4 regions of the Leuconostoc citreum genome follow, and region 3 is predicted to be linked to each of the others. Evidence: predicted binding sites of a transcription regulator. Region 3 holds the regulator's gene; each other region holds the start of a gene.
What was found. The regulator Rex, encoded in region 3, represses fermentation and respiration genes when NADH is low (regulators of the CRP and FNR family bind a similar motif). The targets are predictions, from matches to a motif close to TTGTGAANTANTTCACAA.

Region 1: the regulator Rex is predicted to act here: its motif matches at 1,960-1,977, upstream of FGL72_RS02835 (YagU family protein).
Region 2: the regulator Rex is predicted to act here: its motif matches at 1,932-1,949, upstream of adhP (alcohol dehydrogenase AdhP).
Region 4: the regulator Rex is predicted to act here: its motif matches at 1,823-1,840, upstream of FGL72_RS08315 (DoxX family membrane protein).

The regions. Positions count from the first base shown of each region.
Region 1 is NZ_CP042410.1:575,043-579,276, reverse strand. It holds gene FGL72_RS02840 (HdeD family acid-resistance protein) at 618-1,154, opposite strand; gene FGL72_RS02835 (YagU family protein) at 1,407-1,946, opposite strand; partial or broken gene FGL72_RS09945 (hypothetical protein) at 2,236-2,518, opposite strand; gene FGL72_RS02825 (dTDP-glucose pyrophosphorylase) at 3,238-3,642, opposite strand; gene FGL72_RS02820 (hypothetical protein) at 3,895-4,149, opposite strand.
Region 2 is NZ_CP042410.1:1,547,213-1,551,446, reverse strand. It holds gene gltX (glutamate--tRNA ligase) at 1-779, shown strand, start outside; gene FGL72_RS07695 (NADP-dependent oxidoreductase) at 915-1,817, shown strand; gene adhP (alcohol dehydrogenase AdhP) at 1,972-3,027, shown strand; gene FGL72_RS07685 (hypothetical protein) at 3,188-3,727, shown strand; gene FGL72_RS07680 (ECF-type riboflavin transporter substrate-binding protein) at 4,122-4,234, shown strand, end outside.
Region 3 is NZ_CP042410.1:100,180-104,413, forward strand. It holds gene rimI (ribosomal protein S18-alanine N-acetyltransferase) at 1-426, shown strand, start outside; gene rimI (ribosomal protein S18-alanine N-acetyltransferase) at 401-811, shown strand; gene tsaD (tRNA (adenosine(37)-N6)-threonylcarbamoyltransferase complex transferase subunit TsaD) at 814-1,830, shown strand; gene FGL72_RS00550 (redox-sensing transcriptional repressor Rex) at 1,985-2,635, shown strand; gene FGL72_RS00555 (lipid II:glycine glycyltransferase FemX) at 2,641-3,678, shown strand; gene FGL72_RS00560 (HAD-IIB family hydrolase) at 3,868-4,234, shown strand, end outside.
Region 4 is NZ_CP042410.1:1,668,963-1,673,196, reverse strand. It holds gene FGL72_RS08325 (alpha/beta hydrolase) at 1-580, opposite strand, end outside; gene FGL72_RS08320 (YagU family protein) at 658-1,197, opposite strand; gene FGL72_RS08315 (DoxX family membrane protein) at 1,238-1,753, opposite strand; gene FGL72_RS08310 (ECF transporter S component) at 2,133-2,690, opposite strand; gene FGL72_RS08305 (GntR family transcriptional regulator) at 2,972-3,361, shown strand; gene FGL72_RS08300 (ATP-binding cassette domain-containing protein) at 3,358-4,234, shown strand, end outside.

The DNA.
Region 1 (4,234 bases), 470 kb from region 3:
TAATTATATCATTTGATTGTCAAATCCACTTCATGCACCCACGATAGTTGATATTCCTATTTTCCATCACTTCGCTTTTAATCTGCACACGTGATTGCTCATGACGTTCTACACGTCTTTTTATCAAGTCTTGCTTATGTCTCGTATTCACTTCTGTAGCGTCTCTGATGTGTTTCAAACGCTGTTTTGTTTGTTTATCCATAAAACACCTTATCTATAACGTAAAACATGAACATAAATTGTATGACTCCGACAATGCATCCGACATCATAACCGGCATCAAACTTTCGCATAATGCTATCTATGATGCCGTTTATTGTTATTATTGCTGCCACACTAAATATTTTGATAATCCAATTTTTTATATCCATGACTTACTCCATCAAAAAAGCCCAACCTACACTGTAAGTCGGACTGCTATTTATTATGTACGGTAACCCCAGAAACAAGAGAACAATTATAAATATTGAGAATTACTTATCTTATAGAAACATAGGAGAGGGATTATCACTTTATTTCAGGGACTACCTTATGATTATTGTAGTTCTTATTGTCGCTTAACTCAAACGATATAAAAAATCGCCATTAGCATAAACTAACTGACGATTTTAATTAAACTAGTTTTTTAGAGTAAAGTATTGAATTAACTTGAATATTCCAATGACCAACAATGAAATTCCAAAGAAAGTCCACACAATTAGTCCACCCAAAACCGGACTGAATAGAAGGCTTAAACCACCGAGTATACTGATTAATGCTGATGCAAAAGACCACACCTTATTAGTACTCAATTGATTGAAAATCGCTATTTGAATAACGCCTTCAATTAGCCAAGTCATACCAGTCAATACACCCACAACCAAAATGAGTGAAATAGCTGCTGATTGCATGTCGATGAAAATGAAAATACCAGCAACAAGATAGATTATTGAGACGAGCAAACTTCCCAAGCGAGCCATCCCATTTCCTGCATCACGCTTAAAAACAGATAGTAATTTAAACAAACCGACAGCTATTAAAACTGCTCCAATCATTCCTGCAGCTGCTTTAGCACTACGGTTTGGCAGAAATACAATTAATGCACCCATAATTGTTGAAATCAAGCCATCAAACCCTATAGCACGGCGCAACTTAATAAAAAATTCATTTGACATATCCTTATCCTCCCTGTTATTGATACAACTATCATTCTACGCCACATACACGACACTTTGCAAAATTCATAGTTAATCCAAAACAGCAGACCGACAATATGTCTATATCAGAGCAACAGGAAAAGGCTACTCATTAAGTTGTGTTTCCGCAATGCTCGTTTGTCAATAAAAAAATACCTGTTAAGGTTTTTTTAATTTCTCTTTATCTGCAAATAAAAAACACAAGAAAACATTTCCTCGTGTTTTATTGTATTAAATATTTACTAAGTGACCCTTTTTATCTTTCGCAATCAAGTAATATACTGTCGCTGCGATTGCCCAAGCCCAAACAATGTGTCCCCAAAACTCTGAGAAGTGTTCTGCAAACGGCTGATTCCATGGTGCTGGCACTGTGCCAAAAGCTGGCATTAGAATAACATGCCAAACAATCCATAGTACAATACCATAAGCAGCACCTTGCCACAGACCAATATTTGACCAGTATTGTGATACAAACACATATAAAATTGAAAATGCGATAGCGAATGAAAAATGCAAAATCAACGTGAACCAAAATACCTTCTGATCCTGTGAATAGTAAACATATGATTCAACAAGCTTTTTTGGTATTCCCAGTTGCATTGCCATATGTTGTGGCGGATTGATCAAATTACGAGCAATAGTACGTGGTGGGAAAATACCTTCCCAGCCAATCTTAACCATGCCGGAAATCATTCCTGCGATGAATCCATACCAAATACTTTTGATGACAATTTCTTTTAAACCGGCTTGCGGCTTAGTTAAAGAAAACATAATAATCTCCCTAATGTGAATTTTTCTACAAAAGAAATTATAAACGCTTATCTTTAAATTGTCAATGTGAACAAATGCACTAGATATTGTTTTTTTACTTACAGTAGTAATAAATGAAGAAGCATAAACAAAATATGCGCCGTAGCATGTGTGAATGTTTATCCTTGATCATTCGATACTACAATATTAGCACTGTTTTTTGACCTAAAACTGACATGTTTTTTCTGGGTAAAAGTTATAAACAGTCTCATAAGTTCATATAGGTGTCTTTAATCTTATCCAAGTCTCGTTAACATTGTCGTTCTGACTGATTCAACATCTTGGCAACTGGCACCCAACTTCTTCTGCGCCTATGATCATATCTAATTGCCAGTAATGCCCATTAACATCTTCAAGAAACTATCCATAAATTCTTTGTCTCTGATAAATGATTACAGTGTGTAATCTGATTTCTCAATAATCATATTATTTTCCATTGGAAAACTACGTTTATTCTCAGCCTTGCCACCATCAATATTCTCATCAATATTAACTGGCAGTTTCAATTCATCTTTTCTCAACTTAATCTGCATGTCTATCACACCAGAATAATAATCACTAAAGTATTTGTCTATCCTGTCCCTATTTTTTCTTCTAATAGTTAATTTTGTATCTCCCCTTTAATTTGATACAATTGTCTTATCAAGTTTGTTAAAAGGCCTTTTTAATGATCACTCTACAAATAATCGACACACTTAAGTTTTTCACAACAATAGTTATCGTGACTATTTTGGCACTCCTTTATTTTCTCTACGTCGGTGTTAGAATTAGAAGTCGGGGAACAATAATGATCACCTTATTTTGCATAACCGTGCAAATATTTGTATTAATTGTATTCAAATTATTTATATTTAAAGATTTTGATCTTTTTTAATTGTATTCTACCAATATTGTTTTCGTTTCCCACATTGGCTACATTCATAGGTATAAAAAGTTAAACTACCATTCAATTGCTTACGTATATCGTTTTCGTGCTCACGCAACATATTTTGTTGAAACCACTTATAACAAACTTGTACATCTTTCAAACACATTATAGTTTTGACTCCTCATAAATAAAATCAATGCAAAAATAATATTTTACCATTTGATACTATTCACTTCAAATATAACTAGTCACTCACCAACCTTTCTATAATCCTTAACAACAATTACCGTTTTGTCTGGGTTCATACTCTGATACCCATCTCTCCACACATTCGCAGCGTCTAGATTGCTAAACGATTTAATCGTCTTACCAGACACTCTGATGTCATATTTCATGTACTACCTCCATTTCGTATATTTCTAACCTAGGGTTAACCTTGTCTACATAAAAGTCATGGTCGAACCCTTTTATATTTTTCACGTTGTCATTGTCCAGGAACACGCGCTTACCAATCTGCGCTTTCTGCATACCATCAAAGATGAACTTCTGCGTAAACGTCCAATTATCTGGGTCTATCCGTCTGTCTGGTAAATACCAATCAAACTTTAACTTCGTTGGCCACGAGAATGATACATCATCAGTAATCGCTTGTAAGAAAACGTTTCTGGCATAGGCAGTAGCCGTCTTTTTTAGTTTCGCAGCGATAAAACGATTTTTGCGTTCAGCTTCAATGTATTTATTTAGCGAGAACTGCCTTAGTATGTTTGGATCTAGTATCACCTTATCCATATACTCATCACACAATCCGTCGTACTTCTTTAAACTCAAACTCGCTACGTTTCTTTTCTGATTTACCCTTACCGACTATTTGGCCTCGCATATTGACCGTTTTATCAGAATGACTGATAGAGCGATTTTTATTTGCAGGGTGCAAACAGTCGATAATCATTCAAAAAACACACAACTGGAGAACAACCAATCATGTGTTTTATACGTTTATAGCTCAAAACAAGCTGATGTCAATATTTGAGAGTGATCCTATTAGAACGGGAATTGCGGGAACCTTCCCAATGAAGGTTTGTCCAACTGATTGAATAGCGCCAATGCTGGTTTAGAAAGCCTATGATTATGAATTATGATTAACTTTAAATCACGAACTAGGTTTTTAACAACTACTTTTTCGCTTTGCGTTTCATTTTTTAATTGATAGATAGCTTTATCAATATACACTTGTTCTGTTGTGTTCACTTCAATTTGCTCTAATGTACTAAGTAAACTGCTACTATATTTAACCATAATAGTCTCTCCCTTTTTGATGATGAACAAAAATAGTAATTATTCATTAAGAAATAACAAAACATTAGTATAATAACTAATTTTA
Region 2 (4,234 bases), 420 kb from region 3:
GTTGGGATATACCACAATTTGGTCATATGGCGCTGATTATCAATGGTGAGACAGGTAAAAAGTTATCAAAACGTGACGAAAACGTCTTGCAATTCGTTGAACAATACAAAGCATTAGGTTATCAACCACAAGCAATGGTCAATTTTATTGGTTTACTAGGTTGGTCACCAAAGGGTGAAGACGAAATTTTCTCACTAGAAGAATTTAAGCAAATGTTTGACGAAACCCGCCTGTCAAAGGCAAATGCGAAGTTTGATCAAAAGAAGTTGGAATGGATTAATAACCAGTGGATGCGCCGTGATTTAGAAGAAATTATGCCACAATTAATTCAAGAATTAGTGACTGCTAATCTTGTTAGTCCTGCTGATGCAACAGCTAAGGCAGATTGGTTAGCTCAGGTGATTAAGGTGGCTGGTGTTGAAGGCATTTCTTATACGCGTGAAATAGTTGACCTAGTACGTCAGCCTTTCTTTGAATTAGGTGATATTACTGATGAGATGGTGGCTTACTTAACCTCCGAAGAAGGTCGTCGCGTGTTTGATGCATGGGAATCAGCTTACATCGCACTACCTGATGATGCGACAGCAGAAGATTACCTGAATGCGATTCGTGGTATTCAAAATCAGCTCGAAATTAAAGGCCGTAATCTCTGGAATCCTATTCGTATTGCGACAACACATGAAGTTCAGGGACCAAATCTTCCTGAAATGCTAGTTGTTTTAGATAAGGCAACCGTATTACAAACAATGGCTGATGTTAAATCAAATTATCTGAATTAAATGAGAGCATGGACGATGCATAGCATTAGTTCATGCTTTTTTAGAACAGGAAGTAACACTTATGATCGTTTTTAGACTAAAATATAGTTATTGACACGTTGCAATCAATTATATTAATTTAGAAAGTGTGACACAATGTATGCTGTAGAAATGATTAATTATGGTGACTTGGATGTTTTGACGGATACACAAACAGCACAAAGACCAGAAATTAAATCAAAACAGGTTCTTGTACAACAACACGCCACAGCAATTGATCCTTATGACGTTAAGTTTCGTCAAGGGTTGATGGGGACAGATAAACCAACGCCATTAATTCCAGGCTCAAGTGTTTCCGGTCAAGTCATTGCTGTTGGAGATGAGGTGGAAAACTTTAGCATAGGTGACCGCGTGGCAGCTTCGACGCATTTAAAGTCTTATGCACAGTATGTTGCTGTTAGTCAATCTTTGCTGGCTAAAATACCGGATAATGTCAGTTATGAAACTGCTGCGGCAACAGTTTTAGGCGCGCAAACGGGTTATCAGATGGTGACAGTAGATTTAGATATTCAGCCAGGTGAGTCTGTCTTAATTCATGGTGGGGCAGGGTCAGTTGGATCAGCTGCAATACAAGCTGCACGACTTCGAGGCGCACAAACGATATACACTACTGCCAGTAGCACAGCGACAGCATATTTGCAGGCGATAGATAATCAAGTGCAAGTCATTGATTATCGCACCACTGCCCTGACACAGGCTTTACCCGAGGGGGTTGATGTCATCTTAGACACAATTGGTGGCGATACATTACAGCAATCGTTAAATGTACTCAAACCACAGGGCAGATTAGTATCACTTGTCGAAGATGCAACTGATCAACGGGTACAACACAGTTACCTGCAATCGAATGGGCAGCGTTTAGAAACACTGCTGGGCCTTGTTTCAGTTGGCAAAATTTCAATCAAAATTGCCCAAGTTGCACCTTTTGATGCCGAAAACATGAAACAATTCCAGACATTAAAACATGTTTTAGGTAAATTAGTGTTAACTTTTGATTAAACACGTGCATTAGCATGTGTTTTTTTAGTCTGATTGATCACATAATAAATTGTGAAATTGTGTGTTTTTTGATAAAAAAACTTTACATCTGTCCTTAAAACAGGTACAATTTACTTGTAAAATAGTTCACAAAAAGAAGGAGTATATCGATATTATGAAAGCAGCAGTCGTACGTGAAAACCCAGATGGTTACGTTGATTTAATTGATAATTGGGAACCAAAAGCTTTGTCATTTGGTGAAGCCCTAGTTGATATGGAATATGTTGGTCTTTGCCATACAGACTTGCACGTAGCCGGTGCCGATTTTGGGAATCCTAATAAAATTGGACAACGAAACGGTGCGTTCCGCCGTGTAATCGGACATGAAGGTGTTGGTCGTGTGTCAAAGTTAGCAGAAGGTGCTGGTGATTACTTGAAGATCGGTGATCGTGTATCTATTGCTTGGTTTTATGATGCTTGTGGCGTTTGTGATTATTGTGTAACGGGAAATGAGACATTTTGTCGTAAAGTTCGGAATTCAGGCTACACGGTTGATGGTGCTATGTCACAACAGGCAGTGGTTAATGCTAAGTATGCTGTTAAAGTGCCTGAAGGCTTGGATCCACTTGAAGCTACGTCGATTACCTGTGCTGGTGTGACAATGTATAAGTCACTTAAAGTCGGTGAAACAAAACCAGGTCAGTGGGTATCTGTTCATGGTGCCGGTGGTTTAGGTAACTTAGCTGTTCAGTATGCGCACAACGTGTTTGGCGCACATGTGGCTGTTATTGATGGTAATGATGATAAGCTTGCTGCAGCAAAAGAGAATGGTGCTGAAGTCCTAATCAACCGTAAAAGGGTTGAAGATGTGGCTGCTGAAGTACAAAAAGCAACCGGTGGTGTCCATACTGCACAAGTGACCGCAGTTAACGCAGCTGCATTTAATCAAGCAGTTGACTCACTACGCCCTATGGGTAAGTTAGTTGCTGTGGCCTTGCCACAAGGTGACATGGCTTTGAATATTGCTAAGACCGTCTTAGATGGTATTGAAGTTCGTGGGTCATTAGTAGGCACACGCGCTGATTTGAAAGAAGCTTTCCAGTTTGGTGCAGAAGGCAAAGTTAAGCCAATTGTTGAGAAAGTTAACTTTGCAGACATGAACGAAATCATTGATGAGATGAAAGCTGGTAAAATTACCGGACGTAAAGTCTTTGATTTCACAACACTTTAAGCAATGTTTAAAAATTCAGTCCACTGTTCGGACTGAATTTTTTTATCATTTGAAATATGGTGGTTCGTGAATCATTGTGTTAGAATTGGGTAACAAATGGATGGAGGAATGTATGCTTATTGGTTAGCCTAAGGCGATATAATCAGCATATGGGTGAATAATGTCTTATTTTACACAACAACTTTTTAATGGGCAGCGTGATCGTATTTTGCGTGTAGTTGATATGGCTAGTGATGAACAAGCGACAGCAGGCTTTATTCACATTTTTGACGAGCGACGCGTCTTTGATTTTGACTATGCCAGTGAATTAACAAATGGTAAAATCACGCAAGCTGAATTTGATGAAGAGGGTGAAGCTAATAATACTTTTAGTGTGAACTTTATGCCGATAGCTAGCGACGAAGATGAAGTGCCAAGTGAGCTTTTTGAAGCGTGGGCTGGTCTTATTGGGCGAGACTATGCATTAATGCCACATGTGCACATTAATATGTATCAGCAAGCACTCAAACCAGAAATTGAACAAATTGATAAGCCGATTTTTGAAGAAAGATTAATTGAATTAGTGAGTCGCATATTGGGTTCATCCGTTATTGGTTTTGAACAAAAATCTTTGACAATGTTTCCGAGCTTCTTAGTACAAGAACAACAAGAGATTAATCAACCACAAGGTCCTTCTACGCAAATTATTTTGCCAGATTAATAAAATAATAAATGCATTGACAAAGTGTGAGAAGTGTCTTAAAATCTAGTCATGTTAATAAATCGATGAAACGAAGAGTAAGTATGTAGCATCAGTAAAGCGAGTCGGGCGGGTGAAAGCCGATTTGATGAGACATATTGAAAATGAACGTGAATGAGGCGAATAGTGAAAGCTGTTGGCACGGTTAGTCCCGTTATCAACCTTAAGGATTGCATACTGTTAGACAATGTGCGATTAAATTTGGGTGGTACCACGTTTTTGCGTCCCTGTTAGTCATGCGCTAGATGACTAACAGGGACCTTTTTTGTTTTCAATATCGGTCATGTAGGGCCTAGTCGTTTATTTTGTGTGGTAGCGTAACAGAACAGTTAATTAGAAAGCGAGGCGTAAAAGCATGCATAATCAGAAAAAGAATCAGGGATTTTCAGTGAAATCAGTCGTTGCAACTGGTATAGGGGCTGCGGTGTTTTTTGTTTTAATGAAGTTTATAGCCATCCCAACCGGTGT
Region 3 (4,234 bases):
AACATTGAAGAAGCTGTTTATGCTGGTCAGGCGCCTTGGTTATTGAGAGATTTTTTAAGTGAACTATCACGACCACATATCCGACTGTATTTAGTTATTGAGCGTCATAACCAGGTCATCGGTTTTGCTGGTGCGGCTTATCAACGTGAAATATATGACATGCATATTACAAATATTGCCGTCGTACCGGTCTGGCAAGGTAATGGGTTAGGACGCTTGCTGATTGAAGATATCGCTAACTTCTCTAAAAATATTGGTATACACACAGTATCCTTGGAGGCTAGATCATCAAATGTTAGAGCAATAGCCCTATATCAACGACTAGGATTTAAAAATGTTGGGATTAAAAAAGGCTACTATTTAGGTGATCATGAAGATGCGATTTCGATGGTAAGAGAGATTGATAATAAGACAAGCCAAAACTGAAGATGCACGGTTGATTTTTAATATTGCCGAAGCAGCATTTGTGCCGTCGCCTTGGCCGATGGCTGTTTTTGAGCATGAATTATCTAGCCCGCGAAGCAGGTATTTTATTGCAAATGCTGGATTTATTGGTGTGACGCAGATAATTGATGAAATCGAAATTGGCAGTTTGGCCGTTCATCCTGATTATCAACGGCGAGGTATAGCACAGCAGTTGTTAAATCAAATCCTTAAGCAGCCAAAAGTCAAACGATTTCTATTAGAAGTTGATGAAACCAATATTTCAGCCATTCAATTATACGAAAAAAATGGTTTTCAGGCTTATTTTCGCCGTGAAAAATATTATAAAAACGGCCATGCAGCAATCATGATGGAAAGGAACATCTAACCGTGACAAAAATTATAGCTTTTGAATCAAGTGCTGACGAAACTAGTGTAGCGATTGTTGAAGATGGTCATATTGTACTTAGTAATGCGGTAGCCACACAAATTAATTCCCATCAACGCTTCGGCGGGATTGTGCCAGAAGTTGCTAGTCGCCATCATATTGAATGGATTACGCGTGTCTTAGATGATGCACTAGATGCAGCACAAGTTAGGCCTGAAGATTTAGATGGTGTAGCTGTGACTTATGGCCCAGGATTGGTTGGCTCATTACTAGTTGGGCTGATGGGAGCCAAAACTTTCGCTCTGGCACATGATTTGCCAATCATACCGGTTAATCACTTGGCGGGTCATATTGCCGCTGCTAATTTCAATGTCCCAATTATTTATCCAGCGTTAGCATTGATGGTTTCCGGTGGCCATACTGAGCTTGTATTGATGACATCAGAAAATAATTTCGCTGTCTTAGGTGAGACTCGTGATGATGCGGCAGGTGAAAGTTTTGATAAAGTTGGTCGATTACTCAAACTCCCTTATCCAGCAGGTAAAACAATTGACGAAATGGCGCATAGGGGACAAGCAACCATTAAATTTCCAACTGCTATGGCACATGAAGATAACTATGATTTTAGTTTTTCCGGCTTAAAAAGTGCAGTTATTAACTATGTTCATCATGCTGAACAAAAGGGTGAAACAATCGATCATAACAATTTGGCGACAAGTTTTCAAAATGCTGTCGTTGATGCATTGATTGGTCGTACCAGAAAAGCCTTGAAGGATTATGACGTTAAAAGTTTTGTTTTGGCTGGCGGTGTAGCGGCCAATACGCAGCTACGTGATGAGTTAGACATATTATTATCACAATTCCCCAAGACAACCTTTATTCCAGTGCCACGAGAATACACAGGCGATAATGCGGCGATGATAGGTGCTGCTGGTTATTGGAACTTTAAACAACATATTTTTGCTGGATTAGATCTTAATACTAACCCTGGCTTAGATTTTGAATTATTAAATAAATAGTCACTTTGTGAATGAATCACTATCTTTTTTTGAAAAGCCTATTTATGTGATATAATAGTTATGCAAAAGTTCACAAGGTGAACATAGAGTGTGCTTTAATATTAAATAGAAAGTGACCACGTTCAGATGGTGACTTAAATGAATTGGAGAAACTATGACTCAACAACCAAAAATTCCACGTGCTACGGCAAAAAGATTGCCGATATACTTCCGTTACTTAACATTTTTACACGATGCGGGGACTGATCGCATTTCATCAGCAGAACTTAGTGATGCTATTAAATTTGATGCGGCAACAATACGTCGTGATTTTTCTTATTTTGGTGCACTTGGTAAGCGTGGTTATGGTTATGATGTGAAAGCACTATTAGATTTTTTTGCTAATGTTTTAGATCAAGACAGCTTAATTAATGTTGCTTTGATTGGCGCTGGTAATCTTGGACAAGCGCTCCTAAACTTTAACTTCCATCAATCTTCAAATATGCGTATTTCCGCTGCCTTTGACGTTGATGAAACTCGAGCTGGAACGATTATGGCTGGTGTGCCTATCTATGCCATGAGTGAGTTAACAGAACAGATTACAGCACAGCGCATTAATATTGCTATTTTAACTGTTCCACAAGGTGTCGCACAAGAGATTACTGATAAGCTTGTTGAAGCAGGGATTAAAGGTATTTTGAACTTTACACCACTGCGTGTGACTGTACCAAATAATGTGCGTGTGCAGAACGTTGATTTAACAAATGAATTGCAAACATTGGTTTATTTTATTGATAACTATGGTTCAATTACGACAGGGTTATAATTCAGATGGCTATTTTAGATTTAAATGATGCAGAGAAAGTTACCGCCTACCAAGAATTTGTTCGTCGTGATCCAAGAGGGCAGGTAACACAGGATCCGCTTTGGGGTGAATTAAAATCTAATTGGGGTCATGTCTACGTTTACCATGAGACTAATGGCCGTATTGATGCAGTTTTGTCAGTCTTAACGGTTGAAGCTGTTACTGGCAAGTTACTAGGCTATGCTGGTCGCGGGCCGATTGCGGACATCGACGATATTGATTTGATAAAGTCTATGATTGAGGAAGCTTTGACAGCTTTACCAGATAATGTATTTTTAATTCGGATGGACCCTGAAGTGCCTTACACACCAGCACGTAATACAGCTTATCAAAACGCAGGTTTTGTCACTCGTAATCGCGATATTACGCACATGCATGGCAATATACAACCACGAAAGAACGTTGTCTTATATTACGATGGTCGTGGTGAAGGCGCTAAACCAATTACCAATGAAGATGACCTGATGTTGCATTTTAAGCGTGATTATCGTAATCAAATTAGACGTGCAGCCAAGGATGGTGTGACAGTAACTTCTGGTGATAGCGAAGCCGATGTCCGGGCATTCTTTGAGACCTATGTGATGATGGCTACAGCTCAAAGTATTACACATCGTCCAATTGATTATTTCTTGCGTATGCAAAAACTATGGCAAGGGACAGGACTATTTAAGGTATTCTTAGCTCACTTTGAGGGCCATGTTGTTGCTAGTGGCATTGGCTTTAGTTATGGGGACGAAATTTGGTATATGTATGCTGGATCTGATCGTCGTTATGCCAAGCATTATGGGCCTTATGCAGTGCAGTGGCATATGTTACAATGGGGCTTGGCCCTGGGTAAAGTAGCCTACGATTTTGGTGGTGTGGGGGACTTTGTGCCAACAGATGGGCTATATAAATTTAAACATGGCTTTGCCTATCATGATCCGCATGCTGAATATATTGGTGAGCTTGATTGGGTTCTTGATGATAGTGCATATCAGATGTATCTTGAGCAATTTAGTTAAAAACCGCCAAAAGGCGGTTTTTAAAATTAATATGTTATAATTAATGAGTTATCTATGTTAAATTGAACAATACTGTATCACTACTTTCTGATACAATTTTGTTTGGCTTCGCATAGATTTTTATTCATTAACAAGTTTAATATGGCGTAATAGATTACGCATTAACATTTTTTAAAAGGTGGGAGACCAGTGAACATTAGGATGATTGCCTCTGATATGGATGGCACGTTTTTAACAGCTAATGACGAATATAGCCAAGGTCGTTTTGAGCGTATTTTGGATAATATGAAAGCGCGCGACATGCGTTTTGTCGCGGCTTCTGGGCGACAAGTTAAAAACTTACAAGAACTATTTGAACCAACAATTGGTAAAGGTTACGAAATTGACTTTGTTGGTTCAAATGGGGCTATGGTCGCGACGAGTCAAGAACAGCTATACGCTGTGCATTTATCACCAGCACAGCTATCAAAAGTGATTGCTTGGAATGCTAAAAACCCAGAATCAGCGGAAAATATTATTATTATGACTGGTGATCGGGCAACATATGTTTCTAATC
Region 4 (4,234 bases), 300 kb from region 3:
CCAGAAATTTTGGGATTATATGCAATTGATTAAATTGTGTTGCAAACTGGTCGACTTGATAAGGGCCGTACAGGCCAATAACACCGGCTACTTTTGGGAATTGATCTAGGAATCGATGGTTTGGTATGTGACCAAGTGTCACGTTTGCAGCAAAACTAGCAGCGGCTAACATAGCTAATTGTGCGCCACTAGATTCACCAATTAAAATGACGTGTTGCATATCAAGATTGTACATTGTTGCACTGCGCGTTAAAAAATCTAATGCCGCACGGATTTCTGCAATTTGATTTGGAAACTCACAATAAGGTGGTACATTTAAACGATAATCCATGCTAATCACAGCAAACTGATCAGTTAAAAATCGTAAACTTGGATTTAGTTTGAAAGATGATTTTTTACCACGCAGAAGGCCGCCACCATATAAGTCTAAAATGACTGGGAAAGGTTTGACACCACTAGGTAAGTAGATGTCTAAAGTGTGTCGAGAACCAGTAGCATAAGGTAAATCTTGTATGACCGTCTTGGCTGTATTGGGCACAGTTGCTGGCGTAAATTGATAAACTTGATCTTTAAATAACATCGGCAATCCTTTTAATTATTTCTATTTATTTCAGTATACAAAAAATGGCAATAAAAAAGACCTGTTAAGGTCTTTTTTTAAATAGTTGTTAAATGTCCATGCTTGTCTTTGGCGATAAGATAATAAACAGTTGCTGCAATCGCCCAAGCCCAAACGATGTGGCCGAAAAATTCTGAAAAATGTTCAGCAAAAGGCTGATGCCAAGGGGCCGGCACTGTACCAAAAGCTGGCATTAAAATAACATGCCAGACGACCCAAAGGACAACGCCATAAACGGCACCTTGCCAAAGGCCAATGAGTGGCCAGTATTGAGATACAAAAACGTAGAGTATCGCAAAAACAATGGCGAACGAAAAGTGTAATAACAATGTAAACCAAAAAACTTTTTGATCTTGAGAATAGTACACAAATGCGTGAACAAGTTTATCTGAAAAACCCAATTGTTCGGCCATATGTTGTGGTGGATTGGTCATATTACGTGCGATGGTGCGTGGTGGTAAAATAGCTTCCCAGCCTATTTTTACCATCCCAGATATCATACCGGCTATAAAACCATAAAAAATGCTTTTGCTTGTGATTTCAAGCAAGTTAGCTTTGGGTTTTTGTAATGTGAACATGTGTGTTATTTCCCCTCTAATAACGGTATTTTTTTAAAGATTATTTGACACTAATATCATTGTTCAAGAACGGCATCTTTGAACGTAGGAATGGTGTAACCCATCTGTCTAAGCCAATTTTTCCTGAATTGAATCCGGAAATGAGCAATAGACCACCTAAAATAATGTAGGTTGGGTTGACTGAAACAACGCCTGCACCAAGATAAGAAAAGTTCATGACTAATGCGAAAAATGCTGCGGCAAGTGTTAACGTGCCAAAAATTAGGCCGAGTCCAACCAGTAGTTCACCCCAAGATACTAAGAAAGAAAAGGCAGCAGTAGAATGACCGTTGTTGGTGAAAGTAGTCAAGAACCAGTCATATAGCGGAAAAGCTTTTGCCCCACCGGGTGCAGTAACAGGATTTTTAATTGCCCCCATAATTAAACCAGATGCATCAAATGGTTTGGGACCAGTTAATTTTTCAAAACCGTCCTTTGCCCAAGCAAACCCCAGATAGAGCCGAATAATAGTCAATCCCCACATTGCAATTTTTGAATGACGTAACCACGCTAACATAACGATTTTCTCCTTATCATATAATTATTATCGTGCTTTCTATTACAATAAGTAAGTATAATGGTTTTATTGTGAAATGTCAAACAATTCCAAGTGTTTACTTGTAAAATAATAGTAAAAGAAAGTGCGTTAATTTTAAAAGGATTTTTTAACTTGAATTTAATCTTGAATCGTTAATATATAGTTATTGATAAGAACAAATAACACTTATTAATTGAACAGAACCCTGCAGATGATATAGGATTTTCATTTCATTCTCTCCCAAATCTTCTCTTCTCATTCTTGAATATATTTTCTTTCTCCCGTATTGTTAACAGATGCGGGGTTTTGTTTTTACAAAAAAGCCAGTAGACGCTACCATGATTGTCTGCTGGCTTTTTTAATGTGTTGGGGCTAATGAGTGTTGCAGTTTCTGGCCTAAAATAGGATAGACAATCATAACAACAAGCAAGGTTGTGACACAATTAACCAAAGTGGGAAAGAGCGTCGATAATGTTGCAACAAATGCCGGCTGAATAGTCATGCCTTTGACTAAACTCATAACAAAATTGTGTAGCGTTGTCATGACGAGTTTGGTGATAATTGCTGCAACAACAATGAGAACTAATTTACTAGTTTGTGGCTTTTTGTTGTAGTGGAGGCTATAAAATACGAGCATAGCACTACCCCCAACGATGAAAATTTCGATAAAATAATAAGGTGCGTCAAGAATATAGTTGTGTGTGACATCAAAAAGCGCTAAGCCCATGCCACCAGCTAATGCACCACGTTTATAGCCCAGAATCAGTACTGATAGGAGTGCAGCAGCATTACCCAGATGGACAAAGGGTTTGCCAATGAGTGCTGGCATTGGCACCTGAATGCTAGTTGCCACAAAAGTAATAGCTGCAAAAAAAGCGACAAAAACAATGGTTTGGGTAGTTTTTTCTTTTGTCATTGATGTATCCTCTGATTACGAATAGTATGATCTAAATGAAAACAATTGACCTAATTTTATCATACATTTGTGCTAAAAATTGATTTATATTTCGTATTTGATTTATCGCATCACGGACTTGACAAATATAACTGTACCGCGTAACATAGTACACATGATACAGATAGTACACTTAGTACACTTATTCATAGGGGAATTAATGAAGCGCATTTTAATCAGTTGGTGTATGTGACAGACGTTGGGGTTAAGCATACACGAAAAATGATAAAGGAAGTGCATAAATGGCACAAATTCAGCGAAATCAGCCATTATATGAGCAGTTGATGTGGCGAATCAAGTCTCAAGTTGCTGCAGGTGTTTTATCCGTGGGCGAAAAATTGCCCTCTGTCAGAGAAATGGCGCTAATCGAAGGGCTAAATCCCAATACAGTTGCTAAAGCCTATAAGGCATTAGAAAGTCAAAATGTGATTGAAACTGTTGCTGGTAAAGGTACTTTCGTACGTGAAAATGATGGTGTGATCGCGGATGATCGTTTTATTGCCAATGTTCAACAACAATTGGGGGAAGTTGTGATTGAGGCAAAGCGTGCGGGCATATCTTCTGATATTTTGCATCAGTGGATTGATGCTAGTTACGGAAAAGATGTTAAAGCGAGCAAGGAGGAGAGATGACACTCGTTATTGAAAATATTTCTAAGAAAATTCAAAATAAACAAGTGTTGAAGAATGTTAATTTTGAATTGCATAAGGGCGAGATTGTTGGTCTAGTAGGCCGCAATGGCGCAGGGAAGACGACATTGTTTGGGACACTGTCAGGTGAGTTATTACCTGACTTTGGTCGTGTTGGACTAGATGGCATAGACTATCTGAAAACAACAAAGCGACATGATCAATTGTTTTATATCGATATGCCTGATAATTGGTTACGTTACTATTCACCAAAACGAATTAAAGCTATTCTAAAAGTGGCCTATAAGGATTTCGATGAAGCTTGGTATGATGCAGAAATCAAACGATTTGGCTTGAATAATAGTAAACAGATTAAAACTTATTCTAAAGGTATGCGTGCACTATTTATGATTATTCTCAGCTTTGCTAGTCGTGCGCAATATATTTTACTGGATGAACCACTAGATGGTCTAGATGTCTTAATTCGAGATCAGGTTAAGCAATTAATTGTTAACCAAGTCATGGAGCAGCAAACAACAGTTTTGATTGCCTCACATAACTTGGTCGAATTAGATACATTAGTTGATCGCATTCTACTGCTCAAAAACCAGACAATCGATCGTACATTTGCTATTGATGAGAATAAAGATGTTAAAAAGTATCAACTAGCTTTTGTCGGCCAAGAGCTACCCGCATTTCTTCGCGAGACAGGGACAATCATTGCTCAAACAGGGCATGTTGTGACGATTGTCTTTAACGATTTTACGGAAGATATTGGAATTAAGTTGGCCAGCCAAGAATTTAAATTTGTTGAAGAATTACCTATTAGTAGTGAAGATATTTTCCGCGCTAGTTTTGCCGAAGAAGCGTATGCAT